DNA from 3 places in the Sporosarcina sp. FSL K6-1508 genome. Region 2 is predicted to be linked to each of the others. Evidence: riboswitches for the same ligand, from Rfam matches in the RefSeq annotation. Region 2 holds a riboswitch; each other region holds the start of a gene.

Region 1 (4,362 bases), 1.0 Mb from region 2:
TGACGTAGCAATAACTGTTGGGGAGGCTGCACAATCTTTTACAAAAGTGGGATATGAATCCTTAATCAAAGACGTGGCAAGCAATTCGCTTGGGATGGATGAACCTCTAACACGTCAGCAAATGGAGTCGGCATTAATACGCGCATTCAATTTGCAAGGTAGTGAACTAATCGATTGGCCAAGCCTTACTTCATTGGATAAAGGGAGTGTTGGTATAGTTCCCAAATACGGAACGATGCCAGGCACAGAGAATGGTCTGTTCAATCCAGAAACAACGGTCGACCGTGCTACTTTTGCGGTGGTTCTGCATCAAGGACTTGTAGAAAATGGTAACATTGAAACCATCAAAAAGTATGCGTTAACTAATTTAAAGCTGTCGCCTAATTTTATTCGAATTCCCTCTACTGTTCATTTAATGAAGGTGTCATTTGATGAACATCCGATTTACTTAAGATCAGCAGAGGATATCCTTTTCACGAATCATACGAGAATTGATAATACGTTTTCACGAGATAATATTTACACATATAATGTCGGAGAACAAGGTGCAATAATAGAGCTAACGGTGCGTTCTTTTGATAATGGGGATTACTTCTTGTTTTCGAAAATTAACAATCCTACTGAATCTGCTGTAACGGTTGATGTTATTCAAAAAGAAAATGAAGTTGCTTCATTTGAGTTAAACCGTTATGACCGCTACAAGATTAAACGTAATGAAGAAGATGTCTTTGGCAGTGACACAACGTCCTATCCAACAGGCTTACTGCGTTTTGTAAAGCAAGACGGGTCAGTGAAAGAGCGGATGGTCGGACAGTCATATTTATCGAAGCAATTGTCATTGGAGTATGAGGATGAGGGTTACAGCTACATGCGTCAATTACTAGGTGAAAAAGAAGCATTATCGTATGCCCAAGTTGGCTCTACTCTACTATCCGTTCATACGTTGAATTCAAAAGGCGATGACATCGTAGATCAATGGTATATGAATGCGGATGGTCAATTGTTTGCAAATGAAGAGAATATGGAGAGCTGGATGCAGGAGTCAGCCAAGTATTATAAAAAACGTAATAATTGGTATACTGCGGGTGGTGCATTCAATAAAATGGCGACAACGACAGAACCAATGCCTGATAATGGGCAAGGCTATGGAAGAAACTTGCTTCTATTAAAAGAAGATCGAGCGCTGGTATTATATAATGAGCAAGAAGATCGTTATTTTGAGAACTTAATTTACAACTCCTTTGTTAATTTGAAGAATTTCAAAGGCGACAAAGAGTACTGGGAAACAGAAGTCACAAGCACCTATTTGAAAGATCTATACGACATTACTGCTCCATTCATTGATACACGTTTTAATGAGCAAATTGCGTTGTTCTACTATAATAGTGGTGCCGATTTTGGAATCAAAAATGCGAAAGAACCGCTACGTAATTATGCGGACTTACTTGTTTCGCAAAAAAGTAAAGGAAATGTTATCCCTGTGAATGACAAATCCTATTACATTTCAGATTACTTCCCAATTGCACAGGAAGTGACGACGCATGCTTCTATGAATCACGTGTTGGGCGGTATGAACATTTTACTCATGGCCTACAATGAGTTCCATGATCAGAAATATTTAGATGCTGCTAGAGCTGTTCAAACAGCGATTGTAGCGGAAAAAGATGATTGGCTTCGTGATAGCGGCGATATTTGGTACCGTATTTCTCCACTGGGTGATTATAAAGGCGATGATTACAAGCATCTGACTTTAGAGGATTTATTAAATTCGTACAAACTTTGGAAAGATATTGATCCGACGTATTTGCCTTTGCTAGAAGAAATGATCGCTTCAAAAGCATCATTTTTATCGAATGAAAAGCTTGGCTACACAACCAAAATAAAGAATGGTTTACGTGATATCGACTTATTGAAGTATCTTCCAGAGGGTGAAGAACGAACGGACGCATTATAAAAAAACACTAATTAAATAGATACTGCTAGGGGAGCCGTTTAGGCTGAGACGCATCATACATGTAAACCCTTCGAACCTGATCTAGTTCATACTAGCGTAGGGAAGCAGCTGAAATCCTACAATCACTGTCTTTATATATGTAGAAAACAGCCGCTTTCCAATTATGGAAGGCGGCTGTTTTCTATTCCATTACAGTTTCACTGAAGTAAAATATAGATAAAGAATGGATGGGTGAAATGGAAAAGAGAATCAGTAGCTTGGTTGATGAACGTCAAGAGGAGTTGTTGCGATTGCTTGGAGATCTGGTCCGATTTCCAACTGTCAGTCCGCCTGCAAGAAATACAGCTGGCGTGCAGAAGTATATTCAAGACTTTTTAGAACAAGAGAAGTTCGAAACGGCTAGTTGGGATGTGTTTTCTGGCGATCCAAATGTTATAGGCATTAAAAAAGGAACAGATGGCACTCTGCATAATAGCTTAATCATTAATGGTCATATAGACGTTGCGGAAGTGGGGGATGAAACAGAGTGGACTGTGCCTGTCTTTGATCTGACGACGAAAGATGGCTTTGCATATGGACGGGGAACTTCTGATATGAAAGGTGCAGTGGCGGCGACTTTAATGGCCGTTAAATTAGTAAGGGAATTGGGTGTTGAACTTAAAGGCGATTTGCAAATCCAGACGGTCATTGGGGAGGAAGCAGGAGAAGCTGGAACACTTTCGTGTATGGAAAAAGGCTATACGGCAGACTTCGCGCTTGTAGTAGATGGCAGTGATCGTCAAATTCATGGTCAGGGTGGTGTAATAACCGGCTGGATAACAATCAAAAGTAAGGAAGTTTTCCATGATGCGATGAGGATGAGTATGCTCCATGCAGGTGGTAACGTCAAGGGGGCCAGTGCGATCGAGAAGATGATGAAAGTGATTGCTGGACTGCAAGACTTGGAACGTCACTGGGCCGTGACAAAACAGTATCCGGGGTTTGCACCGGGTATGAATACTATCAACCCGGCAGTTATAGAAGGTGGAAGACATGCGGCTTTTGTTGCGGATGAATGCCGACTTTGGATCACTGTTCACTTTTATCCGAATGAAACGTATCAATCTGTGGTGAATGAAATTGAAGATCACCTTAACCATGTAGCCAAAGCGGATCCATGGCTGCGAGAAAATCCGATTCAATATCGCTGGGGCGGAAAATCGATGATTGAAGAGCGAGGAGAAATATTCCCGGCGCTGGAAATGAACGCGGATCATGCAGCTGTTCAACTGCTTGCAGATTGTCATGAGCAAACCGAAAAAAGTCCTGTAGTCATCGGTATGTCGAGAACAGTAACAGACGCGGGATGGTTAGGTGAGGCAGGAATTCCAACAGTTATCTATGGACCCGGGAAGTTGGAAGAAGCTCATTCTGTCGATGAAAAGATAAGCATCGATGAGTTACTAACTTTTACCAAGACGCTTATGCTCTTTATAATTGAATGGTGTAATATGAAAAAATAAGAGAAACGCTAAAACGTCTTCCATCGGTTCTATCTGCTGGAAGACGTTTTTATAGAAGAGTCTGTGTAGTGTTCGTTGAGTAATAGTGCTTGAACACTTTCCGTTTTAGTTACTAATGAGACTTTCCAATTTAAAACTTCTCTTTATTCAAACGCGTCAATCCGTTTTTCACTCATTAAATCACTAACGGTACCTAGTTGGTATCCTTTGTCTTTCATGCCATCTATCATCGATTTTAATCCCTCAGACGTGGGTTTTGTAGGATGCATAAGAACCATTGAGCCATTTCCCACACCTGTCAAAACGCGATTTACCATTTCCGTTGTCGCTGGCTTTTTCCAGTCAACCGTGTCGACCGTCCAAAGAATGGTTTTCATACCGAGTTCATTAGCAACAAGAATTGTTTCCTGATTAAAGCTTCCGCTCGGTGGGGCAAACCACTTCGGCTTCATGCCAAGTGTTTCTTCAATGACATCATTCGTTTTTGTCAATTCAACGATTGTCTCCTCCCTAGAACGCTGTTTAAGATCAGGATGACTGTAGGCATGGTTTCCAATTTCATGCCCCTCCAAGTTAATCATGGAAGTTAAATCAGGGTTCTTTTTAACCCAACTGCCGTCAAAAAAGAATGTAGCCTTGACGTTAGAATCATTCAAAGTTGCCAGGATGTCTGGGATGTATTCGTCGCCCCACGCAACATTGATTAATAACGCGACCATAGGTTTTTCTGGATTACCTTTATAAATAGGAGATGGGGGCAGATTTTCCAAATGAACTTGTGGTGAAACCTCTTTATAAACAAGTTTTTTCACATCAAAATCATTGCCAGCCAACATACTTTGATAACTTGCTTTGCTATCAATTACTAATCCGTTATAGCCTGGAATAGCTTTCCATATCTTATCA
Region 2 (4,362 bases):
AGGGTTTGGTTTTGTCATCGCCAAACTTGAGAAGCTTGTTGTGTGTGAGGGCAATGCACGTAGTTTGTCGCTGGATTTATATGATCAGTGGAAAGGGATGGATCAGGATGGGAAATGGCGTTACACATCACCAACCCATGTAGTGGCTGCATTCGCAAAAGCATTGGAGGAATTAGTTGAAGAAGGCGGCATTCCAGCTAGATTTTCCCGTTATCAACATAATAATCGCTTGTTAAGAGAGCGATTTGAACAAGTGAATATCCATGCCTATATCTCAGTTGAAAAACAATCGCCCATTATTACAACCTTCCTTTTTCCAAATGAACAATTCGACTTTGAAGCGTTCTATTCGTTTATCAAAGACAGAGGTTATGTCATTTATCCAGGCAAGCTGACGGACGTAAATACTTTCCGCATTGGCAATATTGGTGAAATCTATGAGGAAGATATAGAGGGATTATGTGCTAGTGTGGAAGATTATATGAAAGTGGTGGCGATATGAATAAAATAGAGGGCGTTATAGTGGACTGGGCTGGAACAACAGTGGATTTCGGTTGTTTTGCACCTGTAAATGTGTTTGTTGATATTTTTAAAGACGCTGGTATTGACGTGACAATGGGAGAAGCAAGAGAGCCAATGGGGATGCTGAAAATTGATCATATCCGCGCTATGTTATCCATGTCTAGAATAGCTGTATTATGGGAAGAAAAGTATGGAAAGTCATTTAACGAACAAGATGTAGAAAAGTTATATGCGGAATTTGTACCTGCGTTGATGGCTTCATTATCAGCATATACGGATCCAATTCCTGGAGTTATAAAGGCAATTGACGTATTAAGAAATCGAGGATTGAAAATCGGATCGACAACGGGCTATACAACTACAATGATGGACGTCGTTGTTCCGAATGCGCTGGAAAAGGGGTATTCTCCAGATGTTTATATTACCCCTGATGATACAAATTCGATTGGAAGACCGTATCCTTATATGGTCTATCGGAATATGGAGCTGCTAAAACTATCGGCATCATGGAAGGTAGTAAAAGTAGGCGATACGATTTCAGATATTAAAGAGGGTGTCAACGCGGGTGTTTGGTCAGTTGGTGTCATTATTGGCAGCTCTGAAATGGGGCTGAGTTTAGAAGAATTTTCTAGCCTATCAGAAGCTGATAAAGAAACTGTGATTTCTAAAACGGAAGCTACATTTATGCAAAATGGCGCTGATTTTACGATTTCGACGATGCGGGAACTTCCGCAGCTTATAGATCAAATAAATAGTCTTATTTCGGATGGCAAGCGGCCAAATTCAAGAACAGCATTGGTGCTTGTATAGGCAGAGGAAATAACATGCGACGTTCATAACACGATCGACAGTCTATTAGTACGAAAAAATGCAGTAAATACTCTACTCTCAATTGAGACGGGAGTTTTACTGCTTTTTTTATGGTAATTTGCAGTTGGAAGTGGCGCTTGTAATTCCATGCGGAAGCTTGGTATTTTTAAAGTATCAGAAAACTGAGATGTTTTCTTTGAAGAATAAAAGGGGAATAGAGTGATAGGGATAACTACAATTATTTTGCGAAGGGGTGGAGCGTGTATGGAAAAAACAATATATATCGTGCGTCATTGCTCCGCAGAAGGACAGGCACCACACGCAGAATTGACCGCTGAAGGGATTTTACAGGCGGCGCAACTTGCGGAATACTTTGATGGTATCGAGGTGGATCGAATTATTACAAGTCCATTTTCACGTGCACGTCAAACGGGTTGGCCTTTAGCGGAAAGAAAAAATCTACATGTAGAAGTGGATAGTAGACTTGGAGAACGCGTACTGAGTTCAACTGAATTCAAAGACTGGTTGATAAAGCTGGAAGATACTTTTTTAGATCTTCATCTGAAATACGATGGTGGAGAGTCTTCACGAGAGGCAATGACGCGGGTCTGTGATGTGCTGGATGAGTTGGAAGAAGGTTCGCAAACCGTGCTTGTGACACATGGCAATTTAATGGCGTTGTTGTTGAGGTGTTATGACGAACGATTCGGCTTTGAGCAGTGGCAGGCACTGACGAATCCGGATGTGTATATGCTACGGATAAAGGATGAAGACTCTGAAGTAAAACGGGTGTGGGACTCCAAGTAAAAACAGGCCGATTGGATAGCGGCCTGTTTGTTGTATGAAAGTAGTTTTGTGTGAATCTCAACCCATTGCTAAACTAGTTGTAATGACCGCGGCGATAATAATGAGTGATCCGAAAAAACTGATCCACATGGATTTGTCAGGATTAGTAGGTCTGCTGTCAGTTTTGTGCATAAGTGGCGCCTTCTTTCAGTTTGGTATCTTTCACTATACTCTTCCCGGACTCTTAATGGAATAAACTATTTAAGGGTGATGGCTTGATTTTTTTACGATTAATTAATTGATATGGGGATCATCTTCAACGTTTCCGAGCGGGTTATGGTACACTTAACTCAAAGCTGAATATTTAAACAACCACTAGGGGAGCCTTTTTAAGGCTGAGACGTGCATGGATGCGCGGACCCTTGGAACCTGATCCGGATTATACCGGCGTAGGAAAGTGGGTACGCCCTTTATGAATTGTTAAATGGCTAGCCGCTTTCTAACGCCACCGGGAAGCGGCTTTTTAGTATAGGTAAAGGGGTGGCGAATCGGATGGTAGATGTGGCATTGACGATTGCGGGGTCTGACAGCGGCGGCGGGGCCGGAATACAAGCGGATTTAAAAACGTTCCAGGAATTAGGCGTTTTCGGTACATCGGCGCTGACCGCGGTAACGGCACAAAATACATTTGGTGTAACGGCAATTCAACCGCTTGAAACGGCTATGATTACAGCGCAAATACAGGCAGTTATGGAAGATTTCAATGTCAAAGCGATTAAAACGGGGATGTTATTTTCGGCGGAGATTATCCACGCAGTGGGAGATATGTTTCATTGGAGTGGAATTCCGCTTGTCATCGATCCTGTAATGATTGCGAAGGGGGGGGCATCGTTGCTGAAAGAGGAAGCAGTTGAAGCATTAAAGACGGTCCTCGTCCCTCTCGCAGCGATTGTGATGCCGAATATTCCTGAGGCAGAAGTGCTTGCCGACATGACAATAAAAACGGAGATAGACATAGAACAAGCGGCGAAACGTATACTGGCTTTGGGCGCAGAGGCGGTCCTCATTAAAGGGGGCCATCGGAAGGAAGCGTCCTATGCAGAGGATTTGTACATGGGGGCGGACGGAAAACGATTTTCGGTCCGCGCACCGTGGATTGATACGAAAGATACGCATGGAACAGGGTGTACGTATTCTGCGGCGCTTACGGCGTTTCTGGCAAACGGGGAAACTGCAGCGAATGCCGTTATCGAGGCAAAATGTTTCATCCATGCTGCGATTGAAGATGGACTTAAAATTGGCGGCGGCCATGGTCCGACGAATCACTGGGCTTATGGGCGCCGTACGACCAAAAGAATGGAAGGAGTTGTCGTAAATGGATAAGCAGACAGTGAACTTGTATTTCATCATGGGCACATTGAATTTGGCGGGACGCAATCCGCTGCATGTATTAGAAGAGGCACTAAAAGGCGGCGTAACGTGCTTCCAATTGCGCGAAAAAGGACCTGGGGCGTTAACGGGTAAAGAATTGAAAGCTTTCGCACTTGAATGTCAGCAATTATGTGAACAATATAGTGTTCCTTTCATCGTCAATGATGATATAGATCTTGCGATTGAAATAGGGGCGGATGGTATTCATATCGGACAGGAGGACGGATGCGTTTCGGCAGTGCGTAAGAAGGTTGGGCCGGAAATGCTGATTGGCGTTTCTACTCACAATGTAGCGGAAGCGATTGCGGCAGCTGATGCGGGGGCGGATTATATCGGTCTTGGACCAGTTTACGAGACACAGTCGAAAAGTGATACACAACCTGTTATTGGGATTGAAACGGTCAGTGAAGTGGTAACATTGCTGCCTGGCTTACCAATTGTTGCAATTGGCGGTATTTCAGAACGCAAAGCCAGTGCTGTCATTAAAGCTGGCGCCTCGGGTATAGCGATTCTTTCTGCAATTTCCGGAAGTGAAAACCCGGGAGAAGCGGCAATTCGTTTGAAAGCGGCAGTTCTTCTTTCATTGACAGGTATCGAAATGTAATGTTTAGCCTACTGTAAAATACCCCACACTTCTGAGTAGGACGGAGGCGTGCAGATGAGGAAAAAAAAGTTTGAAATACAAACTGTTTTGCATAAGCCGGATTTAATTTATTTCACTTGGAATGATATTGGAGGCACCTATAACGTTTATAAAGATGGTCATCATTTATATGAAGGGACCGTCTCGGAATTCAGCGATGGAGATTTTAA
Region 3 (4,362 bases), 480 kb from region 2:
GACGAAATTTGAAAGACAGCAAACATTGGATAGTTTCCGTAAAGGCGAGCTTCGAATTTTGATAGCGACAGATCTTGCAGCACGCGGTCTAGATATTGACGGATTAACGCATGTCATCCACGTTGACGTGCCGCATACTGTTGAGCAATACTTACATCGTTCAGGCAGAACAGGGCGTGCAGGCGGAGACGGGGAAGTGCTGACGCTGTTATCATACCCTGAAGAACGGGATTACCGTAAGCTGACTAAGGGAATCAAAACGGTCCAAAAAGTCTGGTATAAAGGCCACTTAGCAGAAGGAAATTCAAAAACAATCGCAACTACTAAAAAGAAATAGTAAAAAGGGCTATCCGGAAATCCAAGTACATTGGATTTCCACGGATAGCCCTTTTCTATATTTGTTGAAAGAAAGCACCACACACTGATTATAGTTGTGTCAAAATGATTGGCTCGCCTTTTGTAACGATGATTGTATGCTCGATTTGAGCTACGAGGGATTTGTCCGGTGTAATGAACGTCCAACCATCTCCTGATTCGATAATATGCTCCGCTTTTTCAGAGATAAAAGGTTCAACTGCGAGAACCATTCCTTCTTTTAAAAGCGTCTTATCCCAAGCGTCATAATAGTTGAGTACATGCGAAGGTTCTTCGTGCAACGCTTTACCGATACCGTGGCCAGTCAAGTTTTTGATGACTTTTAAGCCATGTTCTTTTGCTTCGCGTTCAACTGCTTTACCGATTTGATTTAAGCTAGAACCTGCTTTAACTTTTGTCATTGCACGTTCAAAAGCACTTTTAGCCACATCGCATAATTGCTGTTTCTTGTCATCGGGTGTACCAACGACAAATGAAATGCCTGTGTCAGCAAAATAACCATTGTAGGAACCAGAGACGTCAATATTAACAAGATCTCCGTCTTCTATGATGCGTGAACCAGGCATACCGTGGGCAACTTCACTGTTAACGCTGATGCATGTAAAGCCAGGAAAATCATACTCTGCGATGGGTCCCGAGATTGCACCTTTCTCTTCGAATAGGCGTCCTCCAATATCATCGATTTCTTTCGTCGTTTTACCGGGGACGGTTGCTTCTTTCATCGCTTCCCTGATTTCAGCAACAATTTTGCCGATTTTTTTTAACGCTTCAATTTCTTGCTCAGTTTTTGCAATCATTATGCACAAGTCCTTTCTTCCGTTCATTCTTTTTCATACCATACTATATCATAATGAGGTGAACAAAAATGCCTGCAAACTTTAAAAATGTTTGCAGGCTTTCAATTTATCTTCGTGGAATTGTAGTACCAGCCGCTTTTTTTTTCGACATCACTTTTCGTACAATCGGATAGACGACGGGTGCCCATTTTATAGCGGTTTTCAGTAATCTGCCAAGTTTCATCAGAAATCACTCCTAGATAAAGCATTTCTTACTTTTTCCCGTAATGGCTGTTTTGTAAACATTTATCTCAATACTTTGACGCCTTGAAATACGTTCCAAATAAGAATAGCCAATAAGAGTATTCCGTAGACAAGCATGAAAAGAAGGGGAGTTAGTTGCCAAAAGCCGAAATTTCCGCTCGGCATCTCATCCATGCTGTACGTAAAGGAAAACATTGAAAAAGAAAAAATGACTAATCCCGCAATAAGAAGTACGGTAGGAACAAGATGGGAAACAAATGAGCGTTTTGCGTGGGTTTTTACTTCCCGGTCGTCCGTAACGAAATAAACGATGACAGGCAGAAGTAAAGGGGCGAAAAAAACGCTAAAATAGCATAAGGCAGCTAGTAGTTTACTGTTCATCAAAGATATCCCTCCATTGTACTTTTACTATATCGGATACTTTCCATCCTTATTAATCATCTTGCTTAAAGGGGGGCCATCTTATACAATGTAATGGACAACTGAATTACTGGAACCACAAGGGGTGCCTATTTTGGCTGAGATTGGACAAGTTGTCCTGACCCTTAGAACCTGTAAGATTATTCTTGCGTAGGGATGTGGATGGAAATTGACATATTCGATGTCCCATCTATCCGGGATGTCTTTTTTTATGGCCACATCCTACGCTGAACTGGTAGGGGGAGGAATAAAATTGGAACGGAAAAAACTTCAACTTTTACTTGAGGTAGCTATTTTAGGTGCGATTTCATTTGTACTTGATCAGATTGGTTTTAAAATGCCACAGGGTGGGTCGGTGACACTATCGATGTTACCGATTGTCATCATGGCATTTCGTTGGGGCATTATGGGCGGCATGCTGACAGGGTTCGTATCAGGTGTATTGCAACTTCTGATGGGTGGATTTGTATTAAACCCTATACAGGCGGCGCTCGATTATTTCGTCGCTTATACGCTCGTCGGAGTAGCTGGTGTTACGCTAGCATGGCTGTTAAGCAGTAAAGCAAAAGGTAACAAAGGATCGATGGTTACTGCAATTGTCATAGGAACAGTCATCGGTGGTTTTCTTCGATATCTAATCCACTTTATCGGGGGAATCGTATTCTTTGCTTCTTATGCACCCGAAGGACAGCCTGTATGGCTTTATTCATTACTTTATAATGCAAGTTACATGATACCGGCAATTATTTTGGCAGCGATTGTAACGTCTTTATTGTTCACTACAGCACCGCGTCTTCTTGAGCGTAAATAAAAAATCGCCGTTTTCTCCTTTGTTGGAGGACGGCGATTTTTTTATTTTGTAGAGGTAAGTGATCTTCTTCTAAAGAAAATAGAGGCTGCGATGGAGGCAGCGAGAAATAGGGCTGCAGCTGAAACGAATAATTCATCTCCGCCATTTTTTACTGCAATGCCAATAAATGCCCATATGAAAACTGCGTTGAATGCTATGTCTGCATAATGGTACAAAAAATGAAGAGCAATCGCAGTAGCAAACGTTAGGTAGATAACGGTCCATAAAGGATCACTTAGACCCCACCCAGACCACTCGTGCAACGTCAGGACATAGCTGACGTTTGCAATGGTGGCGACAAAAGTCCAGCCAAGATAGACAGCAATCGGACCTCTTTCGTAAAAATGATTATCTCTTTTAGAGTACGTAAAGTAAATGGTCAATAGCGTGACGAGAAGTAGTACAATGACAACAATCGTCCATTCAAAAAAGCCAAAATGCCAGAGCAGTATCCAAGCAATGTTAAATAGGCAGCTGGTCACAAATAGGACAGCTCTTCGGGTAAATAACGCATGTTCAACTGTTGCTTTGTTTCGCATGAAGCCATACAACCAGATAGCGAGAAGCAGGTAAATAACTGCCCAAATTGAAAATACATAACCTGCTGGTGTAAATAGCACTGGTAAGCTATTTGAAATTTCCCCAGTTGTTTTACCGTTGATAGGCATTATATTCGCAGCTGCATTGACTAGGATAACTGCAATGAGCGAAAAAATCATAATCATAATTCTAAACATATTTAAATCCTCCTACTGAACAGTATACAGAGGAATGGGAGAACCTGCGAAGGAAAGTATGAACCTTCCGTCACAATTGTAATATTTCGCTTCCCGAATATTCATGTTATAATCAAGAGGTGTTTTTGGAAAATTTAGAATGAATCAGGGGGAATTATAATGACGCAAAAAATGTATTCAGAAGTGTGGGATCTTGATGTGTTTTTTAAAGGTGGAAGTGGATCACAAGAATTGCGAACACACTTGGATAATCTGAAAGAAAGTCTCAGTTCATTAGAAGAAACGGCATCTGCATTTCTAGTTCCTAAGTCAGCAGATGTAGCAAAAGAAGTGTCAATTCTAATTGAATCCCTGAAAGAGGTTGCACTTAATCTGTCGCAAGCAGGCGCTGTTATCGGGTGTTTCCTTGCGGCAGATACAACAGATAAAAAAGCATTACAACTGCAAGGTGAAACGGGCGCACTTGGGGCACGCTTTTCTACGGTCGGGCTTAAAATTAGGCAAACACTTGCAAAAGCGGATGAGGATACATGGAATGGGTTAATCGAGTCGGACGAACTCAAAGAGTTTGCATTTGTACTGAACGAGTGGCGTGAAGAAGTCGAATTGAAACTATCCGAACAGGAAGAGAGTTTAATTACCTCACTAAGCGTCGACGGCTATCATGGCTGGGGGCAGTTATACGACATGCTCGTCGGCGATATAAAAATAAAAATTGAATTGGCTGGGGAGCAAAAAGAACTTTCTGTAGGCCAGGCGAATAACCTAAGTTCACATGAAGATGCAAACGTACGAAAAAGCTCATTTGAGGCATTGGAAGAAGCTTGGGAAGGGAAAGAAGATTTCTTTGCATCGGCTTTAAATCACATTGCTGGCTTTAGACTGGAAGTTTACAAAAAACGAGGCTGGAATTCGGTATTAAAAGAACCTCTTCTTCGTA

Evidence for each region. Region 2 has a riboswitch for thiamine pyrophosphate ahead of thiD (bifunctional hydroxymethylpyrimidine kinase/phosphomethylpyrimidine kinase). Riboswitches for the same ligand answer to the same signal wherever they lie in the genome.
Region 1: another riboswitch for thiamine pyrophosphate. It lies ahead of MKZ11_RS10525 (acetylornithine deacetylase); the one in region 2 lies ahead of thiD (bifunctional hydroxymethylpyrimidine kinase/phosphomethylpyrimidine kinase).
Region 3: another riboswitch for thiamine pyrophosphate. It lies ahead of thiT (energy-coupled thiamine transporter ThiT); the one in region 2 lies ahead of thiD (bifunctional hydroxymethylpyrimidine kinase/phosphomethylpyrimidine kinase).

What each region holds. Positions count from the first base shown of each region.
Region 1 covers NZ_JBBOXF010000001.1:2,089,988-2,094,349, forward strand. The annotation lists gene MKZ11_RS10520 (S-layer homology domain-containing protein) at 1-1,954, shown strand, start outside; TPP riboswitch at 1,972-2,074, shown strand; gene MKZ11_RS10525 (acetylornithine deacetylase) at 2,191-3,456, shown strand; gene MKZ11_RS10530 (polysaccharide deacetylase family protein) at 3,600-4,362, opposite strand, start outside.
Region 2 covers NZ_JBBOXF010000001.1:1,094,920-1,099,281, forward strand. The annotation lists gene MKZ11_RS05070 (2-aminoethylphosphonate--pyruvate transaminase) at 1-502, shown strand, start outside; gene phnX (phosphonoacetaldehyde hydrolase) at 499-1,332, shown strand; gene MKZ11_RS05080 (histidine phosphatase family protein) at 1,597-2,139, shown strand; TPP riboswitch at 2,486-2,591, shown strand; gene thiD (bifunctional hydroxymethylpyrimidine kinase/phosphomethylpyrimidine kinase) at 2,671-3,501, shown strand; gene thiE (thiamine phosphate synthase) at 3,494-4,153, shown strand; gene MKZ11_RS05095 (DUF3238 domain-containing protein) at 4,208-4,362, shown strand, end outside.
Region 3 covers NZ_JBBOXF010000001.1:1,570,006-1,574,367, forward strand. The annotation lists gene MKZ11_RS07675 (DEAD/DEAH box helicase) at 1-337, shown strand, start outside; gene map (type I methionyl aminopeptidase) at 426-1,172, opposite strand; gene MKZ11_RS07685 (hypothetical protein) at 1,279-1,395, opposite strand; gene MKZ11_RS07690 (hypothetical protein) at 1,458-1,796, opposite strand; TPP riboswitch at 1,907-2,009, shown strand; gene thiT (energy-coupled thiamine transporter ThiT) at 2,089-2,646, shown strand; gene MKZ11_RS07700 (tryptophan-rich sensory protein) at 2,688-3,422, opposite strand; gene MKZ11_RS07705 (M3 family oligoendopeptidase) at 3,582-4,362, shown strand, end outside.